DNA from 4 places in the Massilia putida genome. Region 1 is predicted to be linked to each of the others. Evidence: riboswitches for the same ligand, from Rfam matches in the RefSeq annotation. Region 1 holds a riboswitch; each other region holds the start of a gene.
What was found. Region 1 has a riboswitch for manganese ahead of BVG12_RS32500 (sodium:calcium antiporter). Riboswitches for the same ligand answer to the same signal wherever they lie in the genome.
Positions count from the first base shown of each region.

Region 2: another riboswitch for manganese. It lies ahead of BVG12_RS00100 (sodium:calcium antiporter); the one in region 1 lies ahead of BVG12_RS32500 (sodium:calcium antiporter).
Region 3: another riboswitch for manganese. It lies ahead of BVG12_RS02310 (IS256 family transposase); the one in region 1 lies ahead of BVG12_RS32500 (sodium:calcium antiporter).
Region 4: another riboswitch for manganese. It lies ahead of BVG12_RS05150 (manganese efflux pump); the one in region 1 lies ahead of BVG12_RS32500 (sodium:calcium antiporter).

Region 1 is NZ_CP019038.1:6,807,838-6,813,193, reverse strand. It holds partial or broken gene BVG12_RS36000 (IS701 family transposase) at 440-668, shown strand; gene BVG12_RS32515 (GNAT family N-acetyltransferase) at 740-1,945, opposite strand; gene BVG12_RS35935 (transposase) at 2,432-2,683, shown strand; gene BVG12_RS32505 (transposase) at 2,587-2,871, shown strand; yybP-ykoY riboswitch at 3,283-3,453, shown strand; gene BVG12_RS32500 (sodium:calcium antiporter) at 3,513-4,508, shown strand; gene BVG12_RS32495 (metal/formaldehyde-sensitive transcriptional repressor) at 4,647-4,922, shown strand; gene BVG12_RS32490 (DUF1289 domain-containing protein) at 4,929-5,105, shown strand; gene dmeF (CDF family Co(II)/Ni(II) efflux transporter DmeF) at 5,188-5,356, shown strand, end outside.
Region 2 is NZ_CP019036.1:14,156-19,511, forward strand. It holds gene dmeF (CDF family Co(II)/Ni(II) efflux transporter DmeF) at 1-525, opposite strand, end outside; gene BVG12_RS00090 (DUF1289 domain-containing protein) at 608-784, opposite strand; gene BVG12_RS00095 (metal/formaldehyde-sensitive transcriptional repressor) at 790-1,065, opposite strand; gene BVG12_RS00100 (sodium:calcium antiporter) at 1,204-2,199, opposite strand; yybP-ykoY riboswitch at 2,259-2,429, opposite strand; gene BVG12_RS00105 (IS5 family transposase) at 2,604-3,749, opposite strand; gene BVG12_RS33690 (hypothetical protein) at 3,941-4,237, shown strand; gene BVG12_RS00115 (LPD7 domain-containing protein) at 4,291-5,356, opposite strand, start outside.
Region 3 is NZ_CP019037.1:430,282-435,637, reverse strand. It holds gene dmeF (CDF family Co(II)/Ni(II) efflux transporter DmeF) at 1-468, opposite strand, end outside; gene BVG12_RS02325 (DUF1289 domain-containing protein) at 551-727, opposite strand; gene BVG12_RS02320 (metal/formaldehyde-sensitive transcriptional repressor) at 733-1,008, opposite strand; gene BVG12_RS02315 (sodium:calcium antiporter) at 1,147-2,157, opposite strand; gene BVG12_RS02310 (IS256 family transposase) at 2,314-3,564, opposite strand; yybP-ykoY riboswitch at 3,652-3,746, opposite strand; partial or broken gene BVG12_RS02305 (IS5 family transposase) at 3,921-5,066, opposite strand.
Region 4 is NZ_CP019038.1:597,010-602,365, forward strand. It holds gene tnpC (IS66 family transposase) at 1-1,326, opposite strand, end outside; gene tnpB (IS66 family insertion sequence element accessory protein TnpB) at 1,334-1,717, opposite strand; gene tnpA (IS66 family insertion sequence element accessory protein TnpA) at 1,717-2,052, opposite strand; partial or broken gene BVG12_RS05150 (manganese efflux pump) at 2,429-2,779, opposite strand; yybP-ykoY riboswitch at 2,786-2,974, opposite strand; gene BVG12_RS05155 (sugar MFS transporter) at 3,008-4,315, opposite strand; gene BVG12_RS05160 (glucokinase) at 4,328-5,302, opposite strand; gene BVG12_RS05165 (glycoside hydrolase family 3 protein) at 5,299-5,356, opposite strand, start outside.

The DNA of each region.
Region 1 (5,356 bases):
TGCCACAGTCCCGCCAAGCCAGTCGAGTGGTAGTGTGGGAGCTCATCGAGCGCGAACAGCTGTATGGACTCGGGGTGGGTTGGTGGATTTGACGCTGCTGGCATCAACAATGCTGACTACGGGGCCCGGCTGTGGACACTGGATCGTCGCTTAGTCCAGTTAGCAGAACGATTCCAGGTCGCCTATTTGCTGGCAAGGCATTGAGCCGTCAGAAGACGCGTTCAAGTAGTAGGCTCAACATTATCTGGTGAACGGGTGGCGATTTACTTTTCCCGACCGATCCAACCATCAGCGAAGTCTTGCGTTCCAAGTAATCAATTGCGGGAAGTGCGTAATCCCCCCGCGAAAAGAGCGCGTTCAGATGTAGGATTATTTACTTAACGATAGTTTGTTGAAAAAGCATGACGTCCTGCTGTCCAAGAGCAGGAGGGCTGCCATCATGTCCGCTCGTTCGCCCTGTCTGCCTGCATCAGGAGCATTGGAAGAATTTGCGGTGCAATTCCCCTGTTCCATACGCTCGCGCAGCGGCACGGCTTTCGCACTTTATCTGGCGGACCTGCTGATGCCGCGCGATCGATCCAAAACACTCACTGCGCTGATTGATGCCGAACCACTGGTGCATGCACAGGCGGCCGAGGTAGTGTCTGCAGTTCATTCTGTCCGAAGCGACCGTGAGGGACGCGGTTTCTTTGCGTCCTCAAGAGGCCTTAGCGCCCTGTTCGCACGCTTGCATCACATATTAGCGAAGAAATTTCGGAGCAAGCGTAAACCGCTTTTTTACCTGCTTGAGCTGTCTGGTCAGCGCTTCGTTTACACCATCGCACACGCGATGAAGCGTTAACAGCATAGCTGTCAAGCTGCGTGCGCGGTGCAATAAAACAAGACCACGCGGCTTTAATACATGGGTCGAACGAAATTCCGCGTTCGGAGTGCCGTAACCGAAGTCGATATGTGTGAATGAGAACTTAGTCAGCACATCTTGCACGGCAAGGTGAATGGCACTGGTGCCGGCGGACAGGTGCAGATAATCGGGATTGGTGGAGATCTTATGGATGTGCCAGACGGATGCCGAACGGGAGCCGTACACAACAGCTATATTTTCCTCGCCGCAGCGAATTACATAAGACAGCAAGAGTCCATAGCGTGCCAAGCCTTCCAAGCGCGCCTGTTCACCATCCCGGTCCATGTTTTTGGCCGAGTCAATTGCGACAACTGCATCAAGCATTTTCGTAACCTGCTCCGGATACTCGATGCACAGTACCTGCAACGGACCGGCGGCTTGAGTCAGCAAACGGACCTGACGCGATAGATTGTAGCGTTTCTTTGAACTGAATTTCTGTAAGTATGCGTCAACGCTGTTTGGCAACGGTTGCGTGTGGCATACGCGCCAGCCGTTTAAAACATAAGCGGACACGCCTTCAATTTTTTGAAGCATCGCGCTAGCTTCCTTGGGAAAGGCCTGCATGTATAGTACGTCGCACTTCGTATAACGTTTAAGCAGCTGCTGGAGGAGCGACTTGACGACACCTTCTTGCGTGAGATCTAACAGTGGGACACTCCCAAGGATTTGACAAGCACGCAGTTTTCGCCTGAACAGAGTTATATGGCCGAAACGGAAGTTGAGATCGCAGCTAATTGTCCGAATCGGAACGCAGCCAACCACCGAGTGATCCGACTTCCGGCGAACAATGAGGAGTTCATGAGTCGTACCGGGCCCTTGCGCAGTATTGCTTAGATAGTCGAAAAATTCTGGCGACTGATACAATGTTTCCGGTCCCAAAGCCGTGGCCAGCATGCGGGACCAGATAGCCAGTATATCCGGCCGATCGTGGTAATCGGCTATAGCGCTCAGTTCGAAATGCTCGAAATAACGCCCGGCCCGCGAACGAGCAATTTCATCGGACATCAACAGTTTATTCTTGTGTAGCCTCGTGATATAAGTCATGTCTCGCTCACTGATCAGTTAATTTACGATACCGCCATTATCTCCACTCGTCTTCAAAGTAGTTACCGAGATGTGCATCCGCTATTAGGCTGCCGCGATAATTACCTAAAAGTTTGTGACTGGAAGTCGACTTGATTCTTTTTATCGCGAAAACGCAAATATTGCCTTTGTCCTCACCTCGATTGCGGCTTCCAATTTTCTCCCGAACTGATCGTACGTCAGGCCCTGAACCCGGGTCTGTTCGTTAAAGCTGCCTAGCAGCAACATGACGCGACTTCGCCAATAACTGTACGATGTCACGGTTTTGCCTGCATGCCGAAAGCGATGCAGATGATGATATGACAATGAAAGCTGTACTATAACCAACCTTTCAGAACGTTAATTATGTGAAAAAACGCACATAAGAAAGGTCAATTCAGCAAAACTGAAAATGATTTACGGGACCAATGATTTAGATGCCGGTCAAAGCTCAAGCGGGCGATTCCAATGAAGGGTCGATGCAAGTTGGCGAGTCGGCTGGGTTGGCACCTCCGCGCATGTGCAAGCTGGAGAAAATACGGGCTTGGCATGATTACCGCCAGTGCCGTGATCGCTTCGGTTGGCGATGCGAAGAATTTTACGAACGGCCGCCAGTTGGCGGCTTGGCCGGCCCGGTACCAAAGCTGCGCTCGTCCGGCGGGAAGGCGAGTTTGCAGGGGATCAGCAAGGGCGGCGACACGTACCTGCACACGCTGCTGATCCATGGCGCTCGAGCGGTCATTCGGCAACTCGAACGCAAGGCCAATGTGCAGGGTTGGCTGGGCAAATTGCTCGGTCGGCGTAACAAGAACGTGGCAGCAGTCGCACTGGCGAACAAGAATGCGCGGATCGCGTGGGCACTACGGGTACACGACAGGAATTTCCGGTCCGATTACGTCGCTGCGTAATCCGACCGGCACAGAGTAACGGCAGTACGAGGTTATCGATTCCGCCGATTGCACAGGCAATTATGCAGTGATGGCAGTCAGGTAAGACCGCGGTTGGTAAAGCCCGCTGTTAGGCTGGCACGCGGAGTGCGATAGAGCGATCGGGCACTAACCAGCACATCCCATCAGGGACCGCGACAAATTGTCGCAATCGAAGCCGAATGTACGGGTGCAATCTTTACCTTCACGCCGCCACGAATTGAGGGCTTGGCAAACCGGGGGACCATGTACGCCTAACTAAACCTATTTCTGACCCGCGGAGGCGCGCCAAGCTATAGACAATTTGCTCATCTAAGTCGGAGTAGCCCATGATTTTCGACTACCGCTTTTGCGTCGGAAATGATGGACGCTGCATATTTGCGCTGCTACAATGCGCCCGTCATTGGGGAGTAGCTACCTTTCTCTGAAAGGAGCTTGCGTCAACATCCTTGGCCAGCAGGCCATGGCGCAAGCGGCTCGTCAAGCCTTGCAAGACCTTTGACCATATTGCCCTTCCAGGCCGGACGGGGCATGTGGTCATCGGTTTTCGTCCGGCTTGGAGCTGTTGTGTCAAAAAAAATCTTCCGTACTGATTCTGCCGCCGTCGTTCCCATGGGGGCGCTATGCTAGTCCCCTTCGTGCTCCTCCTTCTTTCAGCCGCTGCAATCTATGTGTCGTGCGAATATTTCGTCAACGGCGTGGAATGGGTGGGTCATCGCTTTGGCATCTCGCAGACCGCGACCGGGACGGTGCTTGCGGCCTTTGGCACCGCACTGCCCGAGAGCGTCGTGACCTTCGTTGCCGTCGCCCTCGGGCATGATTCGGCGCACAAGGAAATCGGTGTCGGCGCCGCCCTTGGTGGTCCCCTGGTTCTCGCAACCATTGCGTATGCCGTGGTCGGCATCGCGTTCATGACTGTTCAACATACGCAAGAGCGGCGCGTCGTTTCCCGTCCAGCGGCACGACGTCTGCTGGACGACCAACGATGGTTTCTGGCCGTCTTCCTATGCAAGGTCGGCCTGGGTGTCGTCGCGTTCGCATACAAGCCGTGGCTGGGTGTGCTGTTCTTGATCGCATACGGCGTCTATGTCTGGCGCGAGATGACTGCTTCAGGTGAAATGGCGGACGCCGAGGAACTTGAGCCCCTCAAGCTTACGCCGCGTGCCGACAACCCGCGTACCGTGTGGGCAGTCGCGCAGACGGTTGGCGCACTGGCCGCGATCTTCGCTGCTTCCCAATTGTTCGTGCGCGAAATCGGCGAGGTAGGACCTCTCCTCGGATTGCCGGCGCAACTGGTCGCATTACTGCTGAGCCCGATCGCGACGGAGCTGCCGGAAACCATGAACGCCGTCATCTGGGTCCGGCAAGGAAAGTCGGACCTGGCGCTTGCCAACATCAGCGGCGCCATGATGATCCAGGCCACCATACCCAGCGCGCTGGGACTGTTTTTCACGCCATGGATGCTGGACCGGTCACTTGTATGGGCCGCGGTCGTGACGGTCGCGTCGATCGTCGGGCTGTACTGGTTCCTGAAGCACCGCCATTTGAGTGCAAGGAAGTTGGCCGTGTTCGGGGCGCTCTACATTGTGTTCGCTGCCGGCTTGCCATTCCTGATGTAATCACGGTTTGATACGGGCGGCCTGCGCCGCCTGATGTCGGCATTGGAGTCGACAACACGGTGGCCGTCACGGTCCCATCGATCGACGCTCGCGTTCAATGATAATATACCCCCTTACCCTATATTTGAAGGTGTTCATTTGTCCCACACGACAAGAGAAAAGGCAAAACTGCTTGCCCGCGTACGCCGCATACGTGGTCAGGTAGAGGCGATCGAACGTGCTCTGGCGTCTGAAGCAGGGTGTGCCGAGGTTCTGCACCTGCTGGCTGCTAGCCGGGGGGCCATGAATGGCCTGATAGCGGAAGTGATCGAGGACCATGTGCGGGAACACGTCGCTGCCAGCGACCTGACTGAGGCCGCTCGTGCCGAAGGCACAAGCGAGCTCCTCGACGTGATCCGCTCATACCTCAAGTAAGCATCGATGGCCGTCAAATCGCCCTGTGTCGAGCTATGCCAGTTCGACGGAAAGACCGGCTTCTGCACTGGCTGCCTGCGCACGCTCGCCGAAGCACGCGAGTGGAAGAAGATGACCGATCACCGCAGACACCAGATCGTCAACGAACGCGCACGACGCGAGAAAAAACTGGCCGGGCGATAGCACGGCCGGCCAAGGAAACCTCATGCAAGACCTGACACACTCCCCTATTCCTGCCCAAGGTCGTCCCGAACGAGGGAAGGAGATGAGCCGTTTCGAAGACGCTGCCTTCGGAGCGGGTCACGACCACATTTTTCTGGGCGCCGGCCACGAAAACAACGAACGCAAGACGTGGGCAGTAATTGCGCTGTGCAGTGCGATGATGCTGCTCGAAATCGTCGGCGGCAGCCTGTTCGGTTCGTTGGCGCTGGTTG
Region 2 (5,356 bases), on a different replicon from region 1:
CTCATCATCATGGTCGAGACCGTGGCTGTGTCCATGGCTGTGACCGTGGCTGTGTCCATGATGGTCGCCGCTCAACAGCCAGACGCTCGCGATGTTGACCAGCAGGCCGACGATTGCAATCGGAATCGCCTCGCCGAAGTGGATGGGCACCGGAGACAGGAAGCGTGTGACGGCTTCGTAACCGATCAGGAGGGCAATCATCGCGAGCACAATAGCACTCGTGAACCCGGCCAGGTCGCCGAGCTTGCCGGTGCCGAACACGAAGCGCGGGTCGCTTGCGTGCTTGCGCGCATAGGTGTACGCGAGCGCCGCAATCAGCATCGCCCCGGCATGGGTGGACATGTGCAGGCCGTCCGCGACCAGCGCCAGTGAGCCGAACAGGCTCCCCCCGACGATTTCGAGCAGCATCATCGCACTGCACAGCGCAATAACCGCCCACGTCTTGCGTTCATTGTTTTCGTGGCCGGCACCCAGAAAAATGTGGTCGTGGCCCGCGCCGAAGGCGGCGTCTTCGAAACGGCTCATTTCCGCCTCCGGTTGGGGACGATCCGGGGCCGGAGCATGAAAGTGTGTCAGGTCTTGCATAAGGTTTCCTCGGCCGGCTGCGCTATCGCCCAGCCAGCTTTTTCTCGCGCCGTGCGCGTTCGTTGATGATGTGATGCCTGCGGTGATCCGTCATCTTCTTCCACTCACGCGCTTCGGCGAGCGTGCGCAGACATCCTGTGCAATAGCCGGTCTTGCCGTCGAACTGGCATAGCTCGACACATGGCGATTTCACGGCCATAGCTGCTACTTGAGATAGGCTCGGATTACATCGAGGAGTTCGCTCGCGCCTTCCGCACGCGCGGCTTCTGACAGGTCGCTCGCGGCGACGTGTTCGCGAACATGGTCTTCGATCACTTCGGCCATCAGGCCGTTCATGGCACCGCGGCTGGCAGCCAGCAGGTGCAGAACCTCGGCACACCCGGCTTCAGACTCCAGGGCGCGTTCGATCGCCTCTACTTGCCCACGTATACGGCGTACGCGAGCAAGCAGCTTTGCCTTTTCTCTTGTTGTGTGAGACACATGAATACCTTCAAATATAGGGTAAGGGGGTATATTACCCGAAGCGAGCGTCGATCGAAAACTGTTACCGTCAGCTTGTGTTGATTCAGATACCGCTATCGAGCGGCAGCGCGGGCTGCCGCTCGCTTCATTCAGCGATTACATCAAGAACGGGACGCCAGCAGCGAACACGATGTACAGAGCCCCGAACGCGGCGAGTTTCCTGGCACTCAAATGGCGGTGCTTCAAAAACCAGTACAGCCCGACGATGGACGCGACCGTCACAACTGCAGCCCATACGAGCGTACGGTCCAGCATCCATGGAGTGAAAAGGAGGCCAAGCGCGCTTGGTATAGTCGCCTGGATCATCATGGCGCCGCTAATGTTGGCAAGTGCCAGGTCGGACTTTCCTTGCCGGACCCAGATGACAGCGTTCATCGTCTCCGGCAACTCCGTCGCGATTGGACTCAACAGTAATGCGACCAGTTGCGCCGGCAATCCGATGAGAGGTCCTACTACACCGATTTCGCGCACGAACAACTGGGAAGCAGCGAAGATCGCGACCAGTGCGCCAACCGTCTGCAGGACCGCCCACAGGGTACGCGGGTTCTTGGCGCGCGGTGTAAGTTTCAAAGGCTCAAGTTCCTCGGCGTCTGCTGTCTCACCTGAAGCAGTTATCTCGCGCCAGACATAGGCCGCGTATGCAAGCAAGAAGAGCACACCAAGCCACGGCTTGAATGCGAACGCGACGAGGCCCAAGGCGACCTTACATACGAAAATCGCCAGGAACCATCGTTGGTCGTCCAGTAGGCGCCGCCTTGCTGGACGTGAAACGACGCGGCGCTCTTGCGTATTCTTGACGGTCATGAACGCGATGCCGACCACGGCATAGGCAATGGTTGCGAGAACCAGGGGGCCGCCAAGGGCGGCGCCGACACCGATTTCCTTGTGCGCCGCATCGTGCCCGAAGACGACGGCAACGAAAGTCACGACGCTCTCAGGCAGTGCAGTACCAAAGGCCGCAAGCACTGTCCCGGTCGCGGTCTGCGACATGCCGAAGCGATGGCCCACCCATTCCACGCCGTTGACGAAATATTCGCACGACACATAGATTGCAGCGGCCGAAAGAAGGAGGAGGACGAAGGGGACTAGCATGGCGCCACCATGAGAACCACGGCGGCGGAATCAGTACGGAAGATTTTTTTTGACACGACAGCTCCAAGCCGGACAAAAACCGATGACCATACGCCCCGTCCGGCCTGGAAGGGCAATATGGCCAAAGGTCTTGCAAGGCTCGACGAGCCGCTTGCGCCATGGCCTGCTGGCCAAGGATGTTGACGCAAGCTCCTTTCAGAGAAAGGTAGCTACTCCCCAATGACGGGGGGTATTGTAACAGTGCAAATACGCAGCGTCCATTGGTTCCGGTGAAAAGCTGGAGACGCAACGCATGGGCAGCTCTGGCTTAGATGAGCAAATTGTCTATAACTCCGTGCCGGCGTCGGTTGCTATTTTTGTTACTAACAGGTTTTGTTAGGCGTTCTAACAGGGTGTGGACGAAATTAAGCCTGATAAGTCAATCTGTTGAGTAGCATTCGGGCCTCTGCGAGCCAGACCCAAGCGGTCGAGATTTCCAGTTTTCGGTCGTGATGCATCACCGTACGACGCCAGCGCTCAGTCCACGCGTGCGTGCGCTCAACGACCCAGCGCTTCGGTAAGGCCACGAATCCTTTTTCGATTTCCATAGTCGGGACAGTCGCTTGTGCAGCATTGTGCAGCGTTCCGGTCGTGCCGTTACCTGGGCGCCGTACGACTTCGACACGGATGTGATGTTGCTGCTCGATGTCGCGAGCACACTTTCCGCTGTACGCCCCGTCTGTGTAAAGCTTCTCGAGCCGGGGCGCTTTGGCACACGCCTGTGCGACAACGGCTGCGGCGGCGTCTCGATCCTGCACGCTTGCAGCAGTCACCGTCACGGCAAGAACCAGGCCCAATGTATCGACGACGAGGTTGCGTTTTCGGCCTTTGACCTTTTTGCCTGCATCGAAGCCGCTCTCGCCGCCCTGTGGCGAGCTGCGATTGGACTGGGCATCGATAACGGCCGCAGTCGGCGTACTTGGGCGTCCGATACGCGAGCGCCATTGCTCGCGTAACCGATCTTGCATCTGCTCGAATACTCCTGCTGCAGCCCAGCGCGCGAAGGTTTTGTAGACTGCTTGCCAAGGCGGGAATGTCTTGGGCAAGAGTCTCCAGGCGCACCCCGTGCGCAAGACGTAAGAACAGGCGTTGACCAGCTCGCGCCTGCTGTACTGCGCCGGGGTACCTCGTTGGCCTGGGGCCCGCTCGAACAAATCAGCGACCAGCTCCCATTCTGCGTCAGTCAAGTTGGTACTGTAGAAGGGAACGTCTTCGCGCCGGTGCGCTTCCGTGTAGCCGTAGCGCTTAGGGCCTTTATCGGCCGTGGGAGATACCCGTCGAGCGGCCTTGAGCCGTACGATGCCTTCCGCGCGTAACGCGCGCCGGATCGTTGCTGTGCAAACGCGCACGCCGCAGCGACGATCCAACTCATCGGCAATTTCATCCAAGCTTGCCTGCGCGTGCTCCAACACGATTCCGTGCAAAGCTGCGATATGCTCAGGCTTCAATGCTGACGGCCTGCCGCCAAGATTTGCTGGCGACGAAGGATCAGACTGCTGTTTCGATGCCATGGCATGCCCTCCCATAACCGGAATAGCATGCCACAGGTACGCCAGCGATTTTGTCTACACCCTCTAAGCCCCTTGGTAGTTAGTGGCGAGTTGCCGCAGGTATCTTTCTCACGTGTCGAGCAGCCTATGTCGGAGAAAGAGAGCACGAAGCCATTTACTGGCCATGCGGAGGCTTTAAGCCTACCATCCACTTGCACCAGGTGCATTTCAAGGTTCGTTTAGGGAAGACCTACTACAACGAGGGATTTTTCAATGTGCCAGTCGCATTTGCGCGGCATTTTGCTGAGCATGGTACTGAGCTAAAGATGTACTGCGGTAGCGAGCGCGCCCTACTGATGGGTATGCTTGACCGTAAAGCCAACCAAAAAAGTGGTACACCGCGCATTTATGGCAAGGCTGAACTGGCACGCTGGATTCAAAAAAGCCTGAAAATGGACGATTTTCTAGAGGTGACAGTCGTTAGCACTCGTGAGTTGTTGCTGAACTAGGCTTGAACGGCAGCGCTGCTTTGCCCAGCGCCGCCGTTTTCGCGTCCGCGAAATCAGCGGGTACGTTCTAGCTCAGGCTGTCGCGCCTGCCTTGAGGGGGAGGATTTTTCCGCTACCTGGGGCGCGGGCAGCTTCATATCGCCCTTTTCGACGGAGGCGTTGAATCGTCCAAGGACTTCACGGCGCAGGTCTTCGGGATATTTCGACAGCTGCTTGTCCAGCACCTTGAAGGCCGCCTCGACCTTGACCTTTTCGTCCGGTGAAAGCGTCCGCATCACGACCAGGCCGGCCGGCTTGACTTCCCATTCGTTGCGCTTGGCAGGTACCTGTTGCTCGCCAATGACCTTGCCCGCACCGTCGCGCACGTTGGCTGTCACCTGGACGCTCTGTTGGTCGTTGAGCTTCAACGAGATTCCGTCCCCGGCCTTGAACTTGCCGTCGCTCATCGAGCGCTCCAGATCCTTGCCCCATACCGTTCGTTCTCCTGCCTGCGTCTGCAGCTTCACGTAGTAACTCTGCTTCTCGTCCGGATCGTGCTTGTAGTTCGCGCGTCCATGATCGAGCAGGCGTCCAACGATCGGGGTCTTGCCTTCACCCGGTGCATCTGTTTTGGCTTGAGCCTGATCCGGGGTGTCCTTGCGGCTTGCAGTTGGTTCAGCTGCAGTGTTCGGACTAGCTGGGTTAGCCGATGCGCTCTTAGTGCCGCGTTGGTCGGCTTTCTCTGCTGCTTCCAGGCGCCCGGCAGATCGTGTTCCGGTACCTAAAATTTCTTCCCGCGTTGCTGCCTGCCGAGCTTTCGCCAAATCTAGCTCAACTTCAACCGCCGCCCTCTGGTTCGGTGTCAAGCCGTTCATGATCTTGGCGGATTGAGGACCTTCGCCCAAGGTCAATATCTGCTTTGCAGCTTCTTGAACCCGCTCCAGGTCTGGAAAGCGCGAGGCCGACTGCACTTGGCTATTTGTCGAGGGGGTATTAATCTCGCGGTCTACCTTGACCTCGATAGTGTTCTTGACGTCCTTGTCCGCCTTTCCAGCGCTGACGGCCGGATCGCCGGCGACGCCGCGTTCGCGCTTGAGTTGCTCCAGCTGCTGCAGGTCGTGTTGGGTAGGCTCGTAGCCC
Region 3 (5,356 bases), on a different replicon from region 1:
ATGATGGTCGCCGCTCAACAGCCAGACGCTCGCGATGTTGACTAGCAGGCCGACGATTGCGACTGGAATCGCCTCGCCGAAGTGGATGGGCACCGGTGAGAGGAAACGTGTAACGGCCTCGTAACCGATCAGGAGGGCAATCATCGCGAGCACAATGGCACTCGTGAACCCGGCCAGGTCGCCGAGCTTGCCGGTGCCGAACACGAAGCGCGGGTCGCTTGCGTGCTTGCGCGCATAGGTGTACGCGAGCGCCGCAATCAGCATCGCCCCGGCATGGGTGGACATGTGCAGGCCGTCCGCGACCAGCGCCAGTGAGCCGAACAGGCTCCCCCCGACGATTTCGAGCAGCATCATCGCACTGCACAGCGCAATAACCGCCCACGTCTTGCGTTCATTGTTTTCGTGGCCGGCACCCAGAAAAATGTGGTCGTGGCCCGCGCCGAAGGCGGCGTCTTCGAAACGGCTCATTTCCGTCTCCGGTTGGGGACGATCCGGGGCCGGTGCATGAAAGTGTGTCAGGTCTTGCATAAGGTTTCCTCGGCCGGCTGCGCTATCGCCCGGCCAGCTTTTTCTCGCGCCGTGCGCGTTCGTTGATGATGTGATGCCTGCGGTGATCCGTCATCTTCTTCCACTCACGCGCTTCGGCGAGCGTGCGCAGACATCCTGTGCAATAGCCGGTCTTGCCGTCGAACTGGCATAGCTCGACACATGGCGATTTCACGGCCATAGCTGCTACTTGAGATAGGCTCGGATTACATCGAGGAGTTCGCTCGCGCCTTCCGCACGCGCGGCTTCTGACAGGTCGCTCGCTGCGACGTGTTCGCGAACATGGTCTCCGATCACTTCGGCCATCAGGCCGTTCATGGCACCGCGGCCGGCAGCCAGCAGGTGCAGAACCTCGGCACACCCGGCTTCAGACTCCAGGGCGCGTTCGATCGCCTCTACTTGCCCACGTATACGGCGTACGCGAGCAAGCAGCTTTGCCTTTTCTCTTGTTGTGTGAGACACATGTATACCTTCAAATATAGGGTAAGGGGGTATATTACCCGAAGCGAGCGTCGATCGAAAACTGTTACCGTCAGCTTGTGTTGATTCAGATACCGCTATCGAGCGGCAGCGCGAGCTGCCGCTCGCTTCATTCAGCGATTACATCAAGAACGGGACGCCAGCAGCGAACACGATGTACAGAGCCCCGAACGCGGCGAGTTTCCTGGCACTCAAATGGCGGTGCTTCAAAAACCAGTACAGCCCGACGATGGACGCGACCGTCACAACTGCAGCCCATACGAGCGTACGGTCCAGCATCCATGGAGTGAATAGGAGGCCAAGCGCGCTTGGTATAGTCGCCTGGATCATCATCGCGCCGCTGATGTTGGCAAGTGCCAGGTCCGACTTTCCTTGCCGGACCCAGATGACGGCGTTCATGGTTTCCGGTAGCTCCGTCGCGATTGGGCTCAGCAGTAATGCGACCAATTGCGCCGGCAACCCGAGGAGAGGTCCTACCACGCCGATTTCGCGCACGAACAATTGGGAAGCAGCGAAGATCGCGACCAGTGCGCCAACCGTCTGCAGGACCGCCCACAGGGTACGCGGGTTCTTGGCGCGCGGTGTAAGTTTCAAAGGCTCAAGTTCCTCGGCGTCTGCTGTCTCACCTGAAGCAGTTATCTCGCGCCAGACATAGGCCGCGTATGCAAGCAAGAAGAGCACACCAAGCCACGGCTTGAATGCGAACGCGACGAGGCCCAAGGCGACCTTACATACGAAAATCGCCAGGAACCATCGTTGGTCGTCCAATAGGCGCCGCCTTGCTGGACGTGAAACGACGCGGCGCTCTTGCGCGCGGCGCTCTTGCGTATTCTTGACGGTCATGAACGCGATGCCGACCACGGCATAGGCAATGGTTGCGAGAACCAAGGGGCCGCCAAGGGCGGCGCCGACACCGATTTCCTTGTGCGCCGCATCGTGCCCGAAGACGACGGCAACGAAGGTCACGACGCTCTCAGGCAGTGCAGTACCGAAGGCCGCAAGCACTGTCCCGGTCGCGGTCTGCGACATGCCGAAGCGATGGCCCACCCATTCCACGCCGTTGACGAAATATTCGCACGACACATAGATTGCAGCGGCCGAAAGAAGGAGGAGGACGAAGGGGACTAGCATGGCGCCACCATGAGAACCACGGCGGCGGAATCAGTACGGAAGATTTTTTTTGACACGACAGCTCCAAGCCGGACGAAAACCGATGACCATACGCCCCGTCCGGCCTGGAAGGGCAATATGGGGGGTGTACCAGATTCTGTGTAAACGATTCTTCGTTTAAGTCTGCGGCACCCGGTCTTCAAACTGGATGGCGAAGCGGTTTAACGCAGCTTTCCAGTCCCGTATCGGCATCGTCCACTTCTTGCTGATGTTGTTCAGGGCAAGATAAAACAGCTTGCTGACAGCTTCATCGGTCGGAAAGGAACTGCGGGCCTTGGTCACTTTTCGCAGGCTCATGTTAATCGATTCAATAGCGTTCGTGGTGTATATCACCTTTCGGATTTCCGGCGGGTAGTCGAAGAACGGTATGACGCGCGCCCAGTTACGGCGCCAGGACTGACCTATCGGTTTATACTGTTTATCCCATTTATCTTCGAATTCGGCAAGCCTGAGTTCAGCCTCGTCGGTAGTGGCTGCACTGTAAATCAACTTCAGATCGGCGGCGACTTCCTTCTGCGCTTTCCAGGGCACGAAATTCAGGCTGTTGCGCACCATGTGAACGATGCACAGCTGAACCGAGGTCTGCGGGTAGACCGCCTCGATGGCGTCCGGGAAGCCTTTCAGGCCGTCGACGCAGGCGATGAATATGTCCTGCACGCCACGATTTTTTAGCTCGGTCACGACCTGCAGCCAGAACTTCGCGCCTTCAGTTTGGGAGATCCACAGGCCCAGCACCTCCTTGTGGCCATCCATGTTGACGCCGATGGCCAGGTAGACCGCCTTGGTACGCACCGCGCCGTTGTCGCGCACCTTGACGTGAATGCAGTCGAGATAGAGGATCGGGTACACGGCGTCGAGCGGGCGGGCCTGCCAGAGCTTCACATCCTCGCTGACAGCGTCCGTGACGTTGGAAATGAGGGTCGGTGACACCTCGGTGCCGTACATCTCTTCCAGATGGCTTTGGATCTCCCGCACGCTCAGGCCACGCGCGTAGAGCGAGATGATTTTGTCGTCGAAGCCGGTCCAGCGTGTCTGATGCTTGACGACGATCTGCGGCTCGAACGTGCCCTGGCGGTCGCGAGGAACGTCAAGCGGCAGCGCGCCGAAATCGCCCTTGAGCGTCTTGATGCTATGGCCGTTGCGGGTGTTGGCAGTGCTGTTGGTCACCTCGCCGCTTTTGTCGTGGCCCAGGTGGTCGGTCATCTCGACTTCCAGCGCGCGCTCGACCAGCATCTTGGTGAGCTGCTTGAGCAGCCCATTTTCGCCGATCAGGTCCTCGGGCTTCTGGTAGTTTGCCAGCAGGCCGTCGGCAAGTTTGAGCAGTTCCGGATCGGGCTTGGCCCGCTTGTTACGCTTTACAACGGTCATCGTTTCTCCTAATGGCGGCAGTGTCCTGCCAAATGACCGTTTACACAATATTATTTACACCCTCGCAATATGGCCAAAGGTCTTGCAAGGCTCGACGAGCCGCTTGCGCCATGGCCTGCTGGCCAAGGATGTTGACGCAAGCTCCTTTCAGAGAAAGGTAGCTACTCCCCAATGACGGGCGGTATTGTAACAGTGCAAATACGTAGCGTCCATTGGTTCCGGTGAAAAGCTGGAGACGCAACGCATGGGCAGCTTTGGCTTAGATGAGCAAATTGTCTATAACTCCGTGCCGGCGTCGGTTGCCATTTTTGTTACTAATAGGTTTTGGTAGGCGTTCTTACAGGGTGTGGACAAAATCAACCTTGATACGCGAGCCTGCTGAGTAGTATACGCGCCTCGGCCAGCCAAACCCAAGCCGCCGACACAGCGAGTTTGCGTCGTGATGCATCACTGTGCGGCGCCAGCGTTCGGTCCACGCGTGGGTTCGTTCAACGACCCAGCGCTTGGGCAGGATCGTGAATCCTGAGTTGAAAACAGCAGTTGGCCCAGGTGCCGCCTTGGAATCATGCAGCGTTCCGATCGTGCTGTTACCTGGACGACGAACGACTTCGACACGAAGATGATGCGTCCGCTCGATGTCATGGGCACATTTCCCGCCGTATGCGCCATCGGTATAAAGCTTTTTTAGCCGAGGGCTTTTGGCGCACGCTTGTGTAACCACGGCTGCGGCAGCATCCCGGTCCTGCACGCTCGCGGCGGTGACCGTGACGGCGATGAGTAGCCCCATCGTATCAACCACGAGATTGCGCTTTCGCCCTTTGACCTTCTTGCCTGCATCGAATCCGCTTTCGCCACCCTGCGGCGAGGCGCGAGTGGACTGTGCATCGATCACCGCTGCGCTCGGGGTGCTCGCGCGTCCCATGCGTGCACGCCATTGTTCACGCAGCCGGTCCTGCATCAGCTCGAATACGCCGGCTCCAACCCAGCGCGAAAACGCCTTGTACACCGCCTGCCAGGGTGGGAACGACTCGGGTAACAGTCGCCAGGCGCAGCCCGTTCGAAGCACATACGAGCACGCATTCACGAGATCGCGGCGGCTGTAATGCACGGGCGTGCCTCGTTGTCCCGGTACTCGCTCGAACAAATCAGCGACCAGCTCCCATTCGGCGTCTGTCAAGTTGGTGCTGTACGGCGATATGTCCTCGCGTCGGTGCGCTGCCGTGTAGCCATACCGCTTGGCGCCCTCGGCTCGCTCCGCACACGCCCGACGCACTGGCTTGAGTCGTACGATGCCTTGTGCACGCAGCGCACGACGAATCGTTGCATCGCACACGCGTAATCCACAGCGGTGGTGCAGCTCGTCGGCGATTTCACTCAAGCTAGCCTGGGCGCTCCGCCACGATATCGTGCAAAACCGCGATATGCTCAGGCTTCAATGCCGGCGGCCTGCCTCCTGCATTGCTTGACGGCTCAATGCCGTCGAGTCGATCTCTCGTTGCCATGGCATGCTCCTTCGACATCGGGATAGCATGCCACAGCTACGTTATTGATTTTGTCTACACCCTCTTAGCGTACTATTTTTTCCAAATTCTGTAGTTACCCCTTTACCGTGTACTGGCGCGTCGCCCGCGTCTGCGCCTCGGCGATGCACAGCGCGGCCCCTGTACCGAATACCTTGAACGAGTAATAGGGGGCGGCCGCAGGTTCCGTGGTCGGTGCATCGGGGAAGGCCGGAATGACTCCCAGCCCGCAGAGGTAGCGCCTGGCGTTCGCTGCGGGTGCGCCGCGTTGC
Region 4 (5,356 bases), 780 kb from region 1:
CGTGTCGATCGATACCTCCGGGTCATCCAGGTAGACCGACAGGCCGACCCGGCGCTCACGGATATACGCCAGCGCACCGAGAAAGGGACTGCTCGGCAGGAATCCCTGTTTGTCGAACTGTTCGTCGATCCAGGTGAAGAAGCGCTCGAGGACAGGTTTCGACTGTTTCTGTCGGCGTGTGAGCTTGGCTTGTCCCGTCAGGCCATCGTCGCGAATGTGCTGTTCGACCTTGTAGAGACCGGCGATCGCATGCAGTGCCTGGTCGGCCTGCACCGGCTCGATATCCTTGGCATCAAAGATTTTACGGCGTGCGTGTGCCCAGCACTGCGCGTGTGTGATCCCGGTCTTCTTCGCGTAATGCTCATAGGCGCTGTAGCCATCGCTTTGCAAGACGGCGCCATTTGGCCGCTGCAGGCCAAGCGTGGTCTCGACGTGCTTGGCCGCCCGGCTGGGGTAGTACAGGAAGCAGATTTCATCCTGCTCGCCCACGACGGGCCAGAAATACGCTGCCTTCATCTTTCCTGGGCCGGCACGCCCCGCCTTGATCGGCGTTTCGTCCATCGCGATCACGCGCGAGCGCCGCACCGACTCCAGCTGGGCGTTGAAGATCGGCTCGATCAGCGATACCGCGGCCGGCATCAGCTTCGTGATCCATGCACGGCTGACGTTGATGCCCGAATCCTGCAGTTTGACGTGCTGGCGGTACAGCGGCTGGTGATAGGCGAACTTATCGATGATCATGCCGGCGATGAAGCTGACGTCGGCGCGGCAACCGTCCAGTACGCCGACCGGAGCCAGAGAGCACGACAGCGCTCCATCAGCACGAAGCTTGATGACCGGGCGCACGTACTTGAGGATGACGTAGCTGCCGGGACGCTGGGCCAGGCGGTAGCTGACCTTTTCGCCGATCACCTCGAAGTCTGCCGGGTCCAGTCCTGCCGTCTCGTCATTGGCAACGGCGATGACCTGGACCGGCACCTTCGACTCGTCAAAGAACAGGGCCGCGTCATCGGTGCCATCGATGAGATTGCTGTTCTTCTTCCCGGGTACGCGCTCGTGCGCCGCGATCCTGGTCTTTTTGGCCGGCGCCGCCGCGTCATCGGGAACGACGTCGAACGCCTCTCCCAGAGTGCCCTGGACGCCGTCCGGTTCCGGCATCCGACGCTCGCTCTTCTGCCCGAAGATCTGCCGCTGAAACCACGCCACCTGACGGCGCAGCCGGATGATTTCACGCTCTTTCGCGTCGAGCAAAGCGCTCATCTGCGGCATGGTCAACCCCACTGCTGAACTGGCAGTGTCAGAGGCGGGATGTTGGTCGGAGGGCATAGCAATATTATAAAGTTTTCGCAGGGTGAACTCGCTGGTTTTGGGTGCCGGTGCCAGGCTTTTTGTAGCGCTTACGCACCTGTTTCGGCTCGATCCCTTCGAGCAGTAACTTCAGTCCCGTCCAGTCCATTTCGCAGCTTTTAACGTCGGCCCAGTTGCTGACCAGACGGCCTTGCTCGAGACGCTTGGCCCACACGCACAGGCCGCTGCGGTCGAAGTACAGGACGCGGATCTGGGTCGCTCGGCGGTTGATGAACGCGAACAGGTTTCCGGAGAGCGGATCCTGATGCATGACATGTTTCGCCAGCGCGTAGAGACCGTCGAATGACAGGCGCATGTTGACCGGCTGCCCGTATAGGAATACCCGTACCTGGCCTTCCGGGAAGAACATCAGCGCCTCGTGATCGTTAGGACGGTGCCGCCGCCGAGATCGATTCTGATGTCGATTCCAGCAGTCGGCGTCGACACCGATGCAGGCGGATGTACCATAGCCGTGACACCGGACGTGTTCGCGATGGTACCGAGGTCAATGAATGCTGCTGGCTGTCCGGGAGTGGCCGCGTGCCTGCTGGCGGCGGCCAGCTTTGACCGCCAGATATGGAAGCTGGCCGTCGACACCGATTCATCCCGGCAGAACGCAGCGATGGTCTTGCCGCTTTGCGCATGCCGAAGCAATCGGCTACGCCAGGCGGCTTCCTTCGAGATGTGAGACTCCAGCTTGTCCATGTCCGGCTCCGTGTTGTTGAACTCGGAGGGGATTGTGCCGGCTTGAGAAATCGGAAGATATAACGCCGCTCAGGAACCGCTTACCTGCCAAGTTCCCAAATGCCGACTGTGCGAGATGCGTGAGCGGACGTTCGAGCAACGGCGGTGGCACGTTCGCGGAGTTCGAGCCGGCCCGGCTAGTTCCCAAAGCCAAGCTCGCCCGAGGACTCGACGCCTTTCGGGAGACCGCATATCAGTGTGTTTCAAGGCGGTGGCATTTTCTTAACCCGGGCTTCCGTTCCACTGCACCTCAACCTTCAAATATCGGGCTCTGCGTGACTCCAACTATGAGCAATAGTGCTTAGCGCCCGATTTTTTCCGATTTCCCTAATTACCCCATGCTGGTCGCGACGCCCGTCACGGCGAGCAGCCAGAACGAGTGGGAGGTCGGTTTGTCGTCCTCGTCGTCGTCCGCGCCGGACAAGCCTTCGCGCATCATGCGCAGGCCCAGGAGTCCCAGCAACGTGAACGCGATCCAGTGGTCCCACGCTTCGACGTACGGCGCGGCCCAATGGCCGAGGGCCCAGCCGATCACGGGCGTGATGCCTTCGATGACGCCGAAGATCGCGCCCGTGCGCAGGGCCTCGCGAAGATGGGGACGTTGCAGCGCGGCGCCCTTGCCGACGGCGACGGCGAATGCGTCGGTGGACATGGCAAGTGCGAGTGCGGCGGTGGCGAGGAAATTCATTACGGTTCCAGTCGGGCGGATGACGATGGCATGCCGGCGCGGCCCGATGAACGCGCAGACATACCAAAGGTCTTGCCAACCGAAACGGCTACCCGTACCACGACGGCGAACGGCACCTGGCCGATGATCGTCGAGTGTGTTGATACGGGATCTTCCGCGCGGGCGGAAGCAGGCTACTCCCCAATGGGATGCCGGCATTCTACCGAAAATGTGGCCGGAAGGCCAGCGTCAGGCCGGGCCGCCGGCCTGGCGATGCAGGTTGGCGTATCGGAGCCCGAAGAACAAAATGAAGCCGTAGCACGCGGCCGGCACGAAGAACGACGGCTGGACGCCGATGCGGTCCGCCAGCATGCCCTGCAAGAACGGCACGATCGCGCCGCCCACGATGGCCATGCAGAGGATGCCGGAGCCCTGTCCCGTGTGGCGTCCCAAGCCGTGCAAGGCCATGCTGAAGATCGTGGGGAACATGATCGAGTTGCACAGGCCGACGGCGAGGATCGCCCACATCGCGGCCCGGCCTTCGCCGAGGATGGCCGCCAGCACGAGCACGATGGCGGCGAGCGCATTGAACGCGAGCGCCTTGCCCGGGCTGACGACACGCATCACGCCGAAGCCGATGAAGCGCCCGATCAGCGCTCCGCCCCAGTACACGCTGACGTAGCCGGCCGCCTGCGCCGCCGGCATCCCGGCGACCCGCGCTTCGCCCAGGAAGTTGACGAGGAAGCTGCCGATACTGACTTCTCCGCCCACGTACAGGAAAATCGCAACCGCGCCCAGCACGAGGTGGCGGTAGGCGAGCGCCGAACCGGAGGCCGCAGCCGTGTCGCCCTCCGCATGGTCGATGCGCGGCAGCCGGGCCAGCGCGAACAGCACGGCCAGGATCGCGAGCGCCGCCGCCAGCGCCAGGTAGGGGCCCTGTACCGTGGCCGCTTCTTGCGCGCGGTGCGCGGCCCGTCCGGCCGCGTCCAGCTTTGCCACCTGGTCGGCCGTCAGGCTGCCGGCCCCGGCCAGGATCAACGCGCCGCCGACCAGCGGGCCGACCGTCGTGCCGAGCGAGTTGAGGGCTTGCGTGAACGTCAGGCGGCTCGACGCCGTGGCCGGGGGACCGAGCACCGTCACGTATGGATTCGCGGCCACCTGCAGGATCGTGATGCCGGCCGCGAGCACGAAGAACGCGAACAGGAACAGCCCGTAGCCGCCCTGCGCGGCCGGATAGAACAGCGCGCAGCCGGCGGCCGCGATCAGGAGGCCCGTGACGGCGCCCTTCTGGTAGCCGAGGCGGCGGATCAGCGCGCCGGCCGGCAGCGACACGATGAAATAGGCGCCGAAGAAGCAGAACTGCACGAGCATCGCCTGCAGATAATTCAGCGTATAGATCGCCTTCAGATGCGGGATCAGCACGTCGTTCAGCGATGTGAGCAGGCCCCACATGAAGAACAGGATCGTGACGATGACGAGCGGTCCGGTGTTCGCCGCCGCGGCGGCGGGTGCGGCCGCCAGCGGCGCGGTGCCGGGCGTATTGGGTGCGGATGCCATGGTGTCTCCTCGTTATGGTTGTCGTGTCGCGGCGTCGAGCATGACGGCGCCGCCGCGCAGCGCGGGATAGGGTTCGGTGACGAGCCAGGTCGGAATGCGTGCCAGGTAGGGCCGCAGCCGGCCCTTGCCTTCGAAGCGGGCGCGGAATGCGGACGCGTGGAACAGGGACCCCAGCCGCGGCACGATGCCGCCGCCGATATACATGCCGCCCGTCGCGCCCAACGTCAACGCGACGTTGCCCGCCACGCTGCCCAGCATTGCGCAGAATACGTCGACCGTGGCGCGGCAGGCCGCGCTCGTGCCGTCCAGCGCCCGCGCCGTGATCGCGGCGGCGGCCAGGCGCTCGCCGGACAGGACGCGGTGGATCGCTTCCAGGCCCGGCCCGGACAACAGGCGTTCGGCCGACACATGGCCGTGTTCTTCCCACAACGCGTCCAGGACGTCCACCTCCTGGCGCGTGACGGGCGCGAAGCTGGCGTGGCCGCCCTCGCCCGCCAGCGCGATCCAGCGCGTGCCGCCGGGTCCCGGCGCGGGGACGACGCCGGACACACCGAGACCGGTGCCGGGGCCGATCAGGCCGATGGGCCGGCCGGGCGTCGCGGCGATGTCGCCGCCGATTCGCTCGCGTCCGGCCTCGTCGAGATGCGGCAAAGCCATCGCCAGCGCGGCGAAATCGTTCACGACCAGGAGCGTGTCGAGCGCCCGCGCGTCGCGCAGCGCCGCAATCGAAAAGCACCAGTGGTGATTCGTCATCCGCACGAAGTCGCCTTCGACCGGGTTGGCGATGGCGACGGCCGCATGGCGGATGGCGTCCGTCGCATGGCCGCGTGCCCCGGCCCGGGCCAGGTACGCATCCATCGCGGCGCCGATGTCGTCGTAATCGCGGCACGCCAGGACCTCGACGTCCGCGAAGTCGCTGCCTTCGGCCTGCAGCGCGAAGCGGGCATTGGTGCCGCCGATATCGGCCAGCAGCCGGTAAGCGGTCATTGCAGTTCCTCGCACGCGATGGCGTCGGCCGCGGTCGTCACGTCGATGTTGCCG